DNA from 2 places in the Mycolicibacterium doricum genome. Region 1 is predicted to be linked to the other one. Evidence: riboswitches for the same ligand, from Rfam matches in the RefSeq annotation. Region 1 holds a riboswitch; the other holds the start of a gene.
The links. A riboswitch is a leader RNA that binds a small molecule or an ion and turns the genes downstream of it on or off. The one in region 1 is predicted to bind thiamine pyrophosphate.
Positions count from the first base shown of each region.

Region 2: another riboswitch for thiamine pyrophosphate. It lies ahead of G6N07_RS18370 (ECF transporter S component); the one in region 1 lies ahead of thiC (phosphomethylpyrimidine synthase ThiC).

Region 1 is NZ_AP022605.1:268,288-272,685, forward strand. Features, by position in the region: gene thiD (bifunctional hydroxymethylpyrimidine kinase/phosphomethylpyrimidine kinase) at 1-67, opposite strand, end outside; gene thiC (phosphomethylpyrimidine synthase ThiC) at 112-1,674, opposite strand; TPP riboswitch at 1,665-1,775, opposite strand; gene G6N07_RS01270 (helix-turn-helix transcriptional regulator) at 2,006-4,398, shown strand, end outside.
Region 2 is NZ_AP022605.1:3,751,843-3,756,240, forward strand. Features, by position in the region: gene G6N07_RS18365 (ABC transporter ATP-binding protein) at 1-1,033, opposite strand, end outside; gene G6N07_RS18370 (ECF transporter S component) at 1,030-1,656, opposite strand; TPP riboswitch at 1,647-1,757, opposite strand; gene G6N07_RS18375 (acyl-CoA dehydrogenase family protein) at 1,881-2,975, shown strand; gene G6N07_RS18380 (acyl-CoA dehydrogenase family protein) at 2,979-4,172, shown strand; partial or broken gene G6N07_RS18385 (CoA transferase) at 4,176-4,398, shown strand, end outside.

The DNA of each region.
Region 1 (4,398 bases):
TGGCGAAGGTGCGCGAGTCGGCCTGGATACCGGCGCCGCCGCCGGAGTCGGTGCCCGCGATGGTCATCACCCGTGCCGGGGTCTGACCGGGCGGCGTGAGTGGCAGGTAGTTCACGAGGTCAACGGGAGGTAGACACGGTTGCCGTGCTCGGCGAACTCGGCCGATTTCGCATCCATGGCCTCGCGGATGGAGTCTTTGAGATCGGCGGTGATCCGCATCGAGCAGAATTTCGGGCCACACATCGAACAGAAGTGGGCGCTCTTGGCCGGCTCGGCCGGCAGCGTCTCGTCGTGGAAGTCCCGCGCGGTGTCGGGGTCGAGGGACAGGGCGAACTGGTCGTGCCAGCGGAATTCGAACCGCGCCTTCGACAGTGCGTCGTCGCGGTCCTGGGCGCGCGGGTGCCCCTTGGCGAGGTCGGCTGCGTGTGCGGCGATCTTGTAGGCGATGACCCCGTCCTTGACATCCTTGCGGTCGGGTAGCCCCAGGTGTTCCTTCGGTGTGACGTAGCACAGCATCGCGGTGCCGGCCTGGGCGATCATCGCCGCCCCGATGGCCGAGGTGATGTGGTCGTAGGCGGGTGCGATGTCGGTGGTCAGCGGACCGAGGGTGTAGAACGGCGCGTCATCGCAGAGTTCCTGTTCCAGCCGGACATTCTCGACGATCTTGTGCATCGGCACATGGCCCGGTCCTTCGATCATGACCTGCACACCGTGGTTCTTCGCGATCTTCGTCAGCTCACCGAGGGTGCGCAGCTCGGCGAACTGCGCCTCGTCGTTGGCGTCGGCGATCGACCCGGGTCGCAGCCCGTCACCGAGCGAGAACGTCACGTCGTAGCGGGCCAGGATCTCGCAGAGTTCAGCGAAGTGGGTGTACAGGAACGACTCGGTGTGGTGAGCCAGACACCACGCCGCCATGATTGAACCGCCACGGCTGACGATGCCCGTGACACGGTCGATGGTGAGGGGAATGTGGCGGAGCAGCACCCCGGCGTGCACGGTCATGTAGTCGACACCCTGCTCACATTGCTCGACGACGGTGTCGCGGTAGACGTCCCACGTCAGCCGCGTCGGATCGCCACCGACCTTTTCCAACGCCTGGTAGATCGGCACCGTCCCGACGGGGACGGGTGAGTTGCGCAGAATCCACTCGCGGGTCAGGTGGATGTCGCGCCCGGTGGACAGGTCCATGATCGTGTCGGCGCCCCAGCGGGTCGCCCAGACCATCTTGTCGACCTCTTCGGCCATCGACGACGTCACCGCCGAATTGCCGATGTTGGCGTTGACCTTCACGCTGAATGCCTTGCCGATGATCATCGGCTCCAGTTCGGGATGGTTGTGGTTCGCCGGGATCACCGCACGCCCTGCGGCGACCTCTGCCCGGACGACCTCGGGAGGTATGCCCTCGCGGGCCGCGACGAACGCCATCTCCGCGGTGACCTCGCCGGCGCGGGCCCGCTGCAACTGCGTGCCGCGGTCACCGACGACGCGGGTCCGTGGCTGCAGGCCCCTGCTCAGGTCGATGTCGGCCTCGGGGTCGGTGTACGGACCCGACGTGTCGTACAGGTCCAGGTGCTCCCCGTTGGTCAGCTCGACCCGCCGGAACGGCACCCGCATGCCGTCGACGTCGCGGTAGACCTTGCTGCTGCCGGTGATGGGCGCGCACATATCAGTCATCGAAAATCTCCCTACGCCGGAATTACCCGGTCAGGTTCGGACGGTCGACAACCCCAGTTGTCCTCTCAGCACGCTCGGTGCGCGCTCCCGTGTGGTCGGTGGTGCGTCGCTCAACGTAGCGCAGATCGCCTGCGAGGGAAACCGCGGGAAGGCCGAGGCGCAGTCCCGGCCGCTCGCCGTCGAACTACTGCCCACGTGACACCTACTGCCCACGTGACACCTACTGCCCACGTGACACCTACTGCCCACGTGACACCTACTGCCCACGTGACACCGGGCAACGATGACGATCCGGCCCACACCACCCGTCAACTGCTGCCAAGATACGTGGGTGCCCCTGCAGCTGATCAGCCGCGATGCGGAGTTGAGCGCTGTCGACAACCTGCTCGCCGCAGTGTCGACGGGCACCTGCGTGCTGGTGCTCGAAGGCGACGTCGGGATCGGCAAGAGCACCGTGTGGCGCGCCGGCATCGAACGCGCCCGCGCCCGCGGCTTCCGGGTGCTGTCGGCGAATGCGGTGCCCAGCGAATCGGCGCCCGCATACTCGTCGCTGGCCGAGTTGCTCGCCGACGTCGACACCGCCGTGCTCGAGCACCTGCCAGCACCGCAGCGGCTCGCGATCGACCGGGTCCTTTCGCACGCCCACGACACCGGCCCCGGCACCGATCAGCGTGCTGTGGCCGCCGCCGTCCGCTCGGTGCTCGAACGGCTGGCCCGGGACAACCCCGTGCTCGTCGCCATCGACGACATGCAGTGGCTCGACCCGCCGACCGCCGCCGTCCTCGGGTCGGTGGCGCGTCGGTCCTCGGGGGCCATCGGCTTCCTCGCCACCGTGCGCGGGGGCGACGGTGATCGCACCGACCTGCTGCTGGAACCGTCGCGTCCGGAGCGCCTGAACCGAGCCCAGGTCAACCCCATGACGGTCGGCGGCCTCCACGCCATGATCAGCCATCAGCTCGGCCAGTCGCTGACCCGCCCCAAGATGGACTGGGTGTACCAGGTCTCGGGCGGAAATCCGGTCTACGCACTCGAATTGGCGCGGGCGCTGAACCAGGACACCGCCTTCACCGGGCAACTGCCCGCCACCCTCGCCGATTGGGTGCGGACACGGATCGCGGGCCTGCCCGACCACACCCGGGAAGTGCTGCTGGCCACCGCCTGTATCGCGTCGCCCACCGTGGACCTGGTGACGCGGGCCGTCGGAGACGACGTCGAGCGCACCGTCGCCGCCCTGGAGGAGGCCGAACGACACGGCATCGTCGAGATCAACGGATGCAAGGTGGCCTTCGGGCATCCTCTGCTGGCCCGCGGGGTGTACGCCGAGGCGTCGCTGGACGCTCGACGGTCGATGCACCGCCGACTGGCCGACATCGTCGAGAACGCCGAGTTCCGAGCCCGCCACCGCGCTCTCGCCAGCGACGGCGCCGACGAGCAGACGATCAGGGCGCTCGACGAGGCGGCCGAATCGGCACATATGCGTGGCGCTCCCGCGGTGGCCGCCGAACTGCTCGACATGGCGCGCGCCTGCGGCGGTGATTCCCCGGAACGGGGCTTGCGGGCGGCGGCGTGCCACTTCGAGGCGGGGAACACGACACGCGCACGAGAGGTGCTCGAGCAGAGCATCGCCGAGATGAAACCCGGTGAGATGCGAGCCAGGGCATTTCACCTGCTGGGTCTGGTGCGGCTCTGGGACAACTGCTCGGCCGATGCCCCGACGCTGCTCGAGCGGGCCATCGAGGAACCGGGTGTCAGCACCGATCGGCGGGTGCAGATGCTGGTGATGCTGGCGTTGATGGAGTTCAACGCGGCGCGCGTGGACAACGCCGTGCAGCGTGCGGAAGAGGCGGTGGCCCAGGCCACGACGGTGCGGCGAGCCGATCTGGTCAGCCAAGCCCGTCCGATGCGCGCGATGATGCGGTTCCTGATCGGTGAGGGCATCGACGAGGCGGAACTGGCGGGTGTGTTCGACTTCGACGAGCCGCAGGACATGCCCCTGGCGGCGCGGCCGCGCACGCTGCACGCACTGCTGATGCTGTGGACCGACCGCCTCGACGAGGCGGCCGACCAGTTCACCGCGATCGCCCGACACAGCATCGAACGGGGTGACGAAAGCGAACGGTCGTTTCTCGACTTCCACCTCGCGCAGGTCAACATCTGGCGGGCAGAGCTGCGCGCGGCGGAGCGGGTGGCTGTGGACAGCGTCGAGCGTGCGCTGCAGTCACACGGCGATCTCCCGCTGTTCATCGCGCTGATCGTGCGTGTGATGGTCAGCGCTCACCTCGGCCGCGAGGAGCAGGCCCGCCGGTTCGCGGCGCAGGCGTTCACCGTCGGGGAGCGCTGCCGGTCGAGCCGGCTCGGGGTGTGGGTGGTCGCCACTCTCGGATTCCTCGAACTGTCACTCGGCAACCACCGGGCCGCCGTGGACCTGCTCAGCCCGGCGGTCGAGGGGTGGTCGGCGATGCCGTCGTCCACGGAGCTCGTCACGGCGCCGTTCCTGCCGGACGCCGCGGAGGCGCTGATCGGCGTCGGCCGCCTGGACGACGCCGAACGACTCGTCAAGGCCTTGGAGGACAACGGGGTTCGTCTGGACCGTCCGTGGATGCTGGCTGTCGGTGCGCGCTGTCGGGCGCTGCTGTTCGCCGCACGCGGTGACCTCACCGGCGCCATCACCGCCGGCGAGCGCGCGCTGACCGAGCACCGGCGGCTGTCGATGCCGCTCGAACT
Region 2 (4,398 bases), 3.5 Mb from region 1:
GCAGTTCCCGGGATCGCCACTGGAGGGGTTCCCGGCGACCAGCGGCCGGGGCGAACCCGTCCAGTGCCTCCACCCGCCCACCGCGGGGTGGGAGCAGCCCGCCCAGGGTCAGCGCCAGCGCAGTCTTGCCCGCTCCGTTCGGACCGGTGACCACACTGACCGCGGCCCTGGGTATGTCGAAGTCCATCTCTTCGGTTCGGGGGCCGCCACGGTATCCGGCCGACAGCTCGACGGCCTCGGCCAGCGGTTCCCCCGGTGCGCCGCGGCGATCGACGCACGGCAGGGCGGCGCCGGGCACCCACACACCGGCGCGCGTCAGGTGCGCGCCTTCCCGGACAACGGTGCGTGCGGGCGGCCCGTCGGCCACGACCTCACCTCGGGGCCCGAGCACGATCACCCGGTCGACCACGGGAAGCCATACCGTGGTTCGGTGTTCGACCACGATCAGCGTCGCGCCGGTCCGCGAGGCCACCGCGGTGACGGCGTCGCGCACCTCCACCACACCGGCAGAATCGAGATTGGCGGTCGGCTCGTCCAGCAGGATGAGGCCGGGGTCCATGGCCAGCACACCGGCCAGTGCCAACCGCTGCTGTTGACCCCCCGATAGCCGCGACGTGGGATGGTGAAGCGGCATTGTCAGCCCGACGGCGGCCAACGCCCGCCCTGCCCGCGGCCAGATCGCCTCGGGTGCGACGTTGACGTTCTCCATCCCGAACGCCACGTCGTCGCCGACCCGCGACAGGATGACCTGCGAGTCGGGGTTCTGCAGGACCATGCCGATGCGGCTGCGTCGCTGCGCAGGTGCCACCCCGTCGACGAGTAGACGCCCTGCTCCGTCGCCGTCCTCGCTGCCACCGAGAAGGCCGGCCAGCCCTTGCAGCAGCGTGGATTTGCCCGATCCGCTGGCGCCGAGAAGCAGCACCCGCTCCCCCGGCTCGACGGTGAGGCAAAGGTCGCGTACCGCCCACGTCGAGCGCCCGGCATGACGCCAGTGCCAACCCAGGGCGGCGACCGCGACACCGCCCGTGGTCATGGCCGGGCGTCGCTCGGCGAGCCTGTCCTGCCCGACGGAAAGCGGGACAGCGCGCCGGTTTTCGCCAGTCCTCGGACCACCCACCAGGACAGCCCACCGGCGAGGACGCCACCGGAGACGATGCCCGACACGACGTAGACCACCGCGAAGGCCGACGTGGAACCCGGGTACAGCAACACGAGTTCGTTGATCGCCATGGCCAGCCCCGCGGCGGCCCCGGCCAGCACGGCGACCGGGAGGTTCCACACCCGGTAGAGGAAACCGGCGAACACGATCTCGGCGGCCAGTCCCTGCACGAGGCCGAATTCCAGTGTCATGACGCCCCACTGGTTGCCGACCAGGGCCGACACCGTCGCGGCGACGAGTTCCCCGTAGAGCGCCGCGCCCGGCTTGCGGATCACCATCGCGGTGAGCACCCCGGCGAACAGCCAGCCACCTCCGAGCAGCGCCTGCAGTCCCGGCAGCAGCGCACTCAACGGCGCACCGATCGGGTTCGAGGCGACGTTCCACATGACGAACACCAGACCGGACGCCACGGCCAGCACGCTGGCTACCACGATGTCGACGACGCGCCAGCGGTAGCTACGTCCGGTCACAGGAACAGGTGGAGACACATCGGTCATCGATCACTCCCTACGCCGGCATTACCCGGTCAGGTTCATACGGTCGACGGCCCTCAGCCGTCCTCTCAGCGCACTCGGTGTGCACTCCCGTGTGGGTTATCCGCTCCAAAGTAGCGCAGCTACCTGCGGATGTCCCCATCGAAAAACCCGAGGTCGTCCCAAGTCGTTTACACCCCCCGCATCGGCGCGCAAGATGTCCCCGACGACAGGAAAGGCGGTTCGCCATGACGATCGACGTCGCCGACCGGGCATCGCTGCAGGAGGCGGTCCGGGACCTGCTGCGCAGCCGATGCACTGAGCAGGACGTGCGGCAGGTGCTGGCCGGGGACGACGGTTTCGACCGCGACCTGTGGTGCCGGCTGGCCGGCCAGGGAGTCACCGGCATCGTGATCGCCGCCGAGTACGGCGGCGTGGGGCTGGGAGCGGCCGAGCTGGAGGCGGTGGCCGAGGAGACCGGAGCCGCGCTCCTCCCGTCGCCGTTCATCTCCAGCGCGGTGCTCACGGCTGCACTGATCCAGACCGCGGGCACCAGGGAGGACCACCAGCGGCTGCTGCCCGGCCTGGCCGACGGGACCGCCATCGGGACGGTCGCGGTGACCGGGCGGGCCGGCACTTGGACCGCCGAGGGTGTCGACGTGCGCGCGGACACCCACGGCAGACTGACCGGCAGTGCGCACTACGTCACCGACGGACAGGTCGCCGACATCCTGCTGGTTGCGGCGCAAGCCCCGGGCGGCATCGGCGTCTACGAGGTGGGTACCGACGCCACCGGTGTGCAGCGCGTCGCGGCCACGGTGTTCGACCCGTCGGTGCGGCTGTCGATCGTCACGTTCGCCGACACCCCGGCGCGTCGCCTCGGCACCGCCGATTGGGACGCCGTGCAACAGGCCCTGAACCTCGCGACGATCGCGCTCGCCGGTGAACAGTGCGGTGGTACCCGCCGCATCTTCGAGATCACCATCGAGTACCTCAAGACCCGCATCCAGTTCGGCCGCCCGATCGGTAGTTTCCAGGCGCTCAAGCATATGGCCGCCGATCTGCTGCTCCAGGTCGAGTCCTCGACGTCGGCCGCACAGAACGCCGCGTCCCGGTGGGACGACGACCCCAACACCGCCGCGGGAGCGATCGCGCTTGCCGGATTCGCCTGCGCCGAGGCGTACCGGGACACCACCGCGGCGGCCATCCAGATGCACGGCGGAATCGGCTTCACCTGGGAGCATCCGGCACACCTGTACCTCCGCCGCGCCCGCACCGGCCTGCAGCTGTTCGGCGGCCCACGCCTGCATCGCGAGCGTTACCTGCAGTCGAAAGGCGCCTGACCCATGACCGACACGACTCCGAGCGGCGACGACCTACGCGCCGAGGTGCGCGACTGGCTGGCGCAGAACTGGAAGGGCCTGCCGAGGTCGAGCGATCCGTGGGTGGCGTCCCCCGAACGGGTCGCCTGGCTGGAGAAAGTGCTCGACACCGGCTACGCGGTCCCCACCTACCCGGCCGAGTGGTTCGGCCGGGCGTACCCGAACCACCTGGCGTCGGTGATCGAGACGGAGTTCAAGGCCGTCCGGGCTCCCGGCGCGCGGCGCGACAAGTACAGCATCCCGGCGAACACCGTCCTGAGGTTCGGCAGCGACAGCCTCAAGCGAGGGTTGATGCGCGACTTCCTCACCGAGCGCGCCACCACCTGCCTGCTCTACAGCGAACCCGGTGCCGGCTCGGACCTCGCCGGCGTGCACGCGACCGCAGTGCGCGACGGCAACCGGTGGGTGGTCAACGGTCAGAAGGTGTGGACCTCCGGAGCAGCGACGGCCGACTACGGGCTGCTACTCGCCCGCACCGACTGGGATGTCCCCAAACACAAGGGCCTGAGCTTCTTCATCCTGCCGATGAAACAACCCGGCATCGAGGTACGGCCGCTGGTGCAGATCACCGGAGAATCGCACTTCAACGAGGTGTTCATCAGTGACGCACACGTATCCGACGACTTCCTCGTCGGCGGTGCCGGCAACGGCTGGCGGGTACTGCAGACCGCACTGGCCTACGAGCGGTCCATCATGGGCGACACCGGTCGCGGGTCCCGCAACAGTTCGCGCGCCGACAGCCTCGTCGAACTCGCCCGCGAACACGGCCGCCTCGGCGATCCGGTCATCCGGGACTCGCTGGCCACGGCGCTAGCACTGCGAGAACTCAACGGGCTCAACAACACTCGCGCGAAGGAATCGGCCTCGATGGGCACGTCCAGCTCGATCATGTCGCTGGGCAAGCTCGCCATGTCCGCCATCCTGCACACCGAAGCCCGAGTGAAGACCACCATCATCGGAACGGAGGCACTGCTGGCCGGGCCGGACAACCCGGAAGCGGACGACATCAACTTCCTGACACTCAACGCGTACTTCACCTCCATCGGTGGCGGCACCGATCAGATCCAGCGCAACATCATCGGTGAGCGGGTCCTCGGGCTGCCGAAGGAGCCTGAAGTCGACCGCGACATCCCGTTCCGCGACGCGCGCCGGAACTGATCGATGACCGGACGTTACGACCCGCCGCTGGCCGGGGTCCGGATCCTCGACCTGTCGTCCGGTCCGATGACCGCGGTCGGCCGTCTGCTCGCCGATCTGGGTGCCGACGTGACCGAGGTGAGACTGGCCGGTGTCACCGACCATCGCGTCGGGGTCGGTGCCCGCATCGGTCTGGATTCGGTGCCCCTGGCGACGGCGCTCAACAGGCGCGGCAGCAGTGGACGAC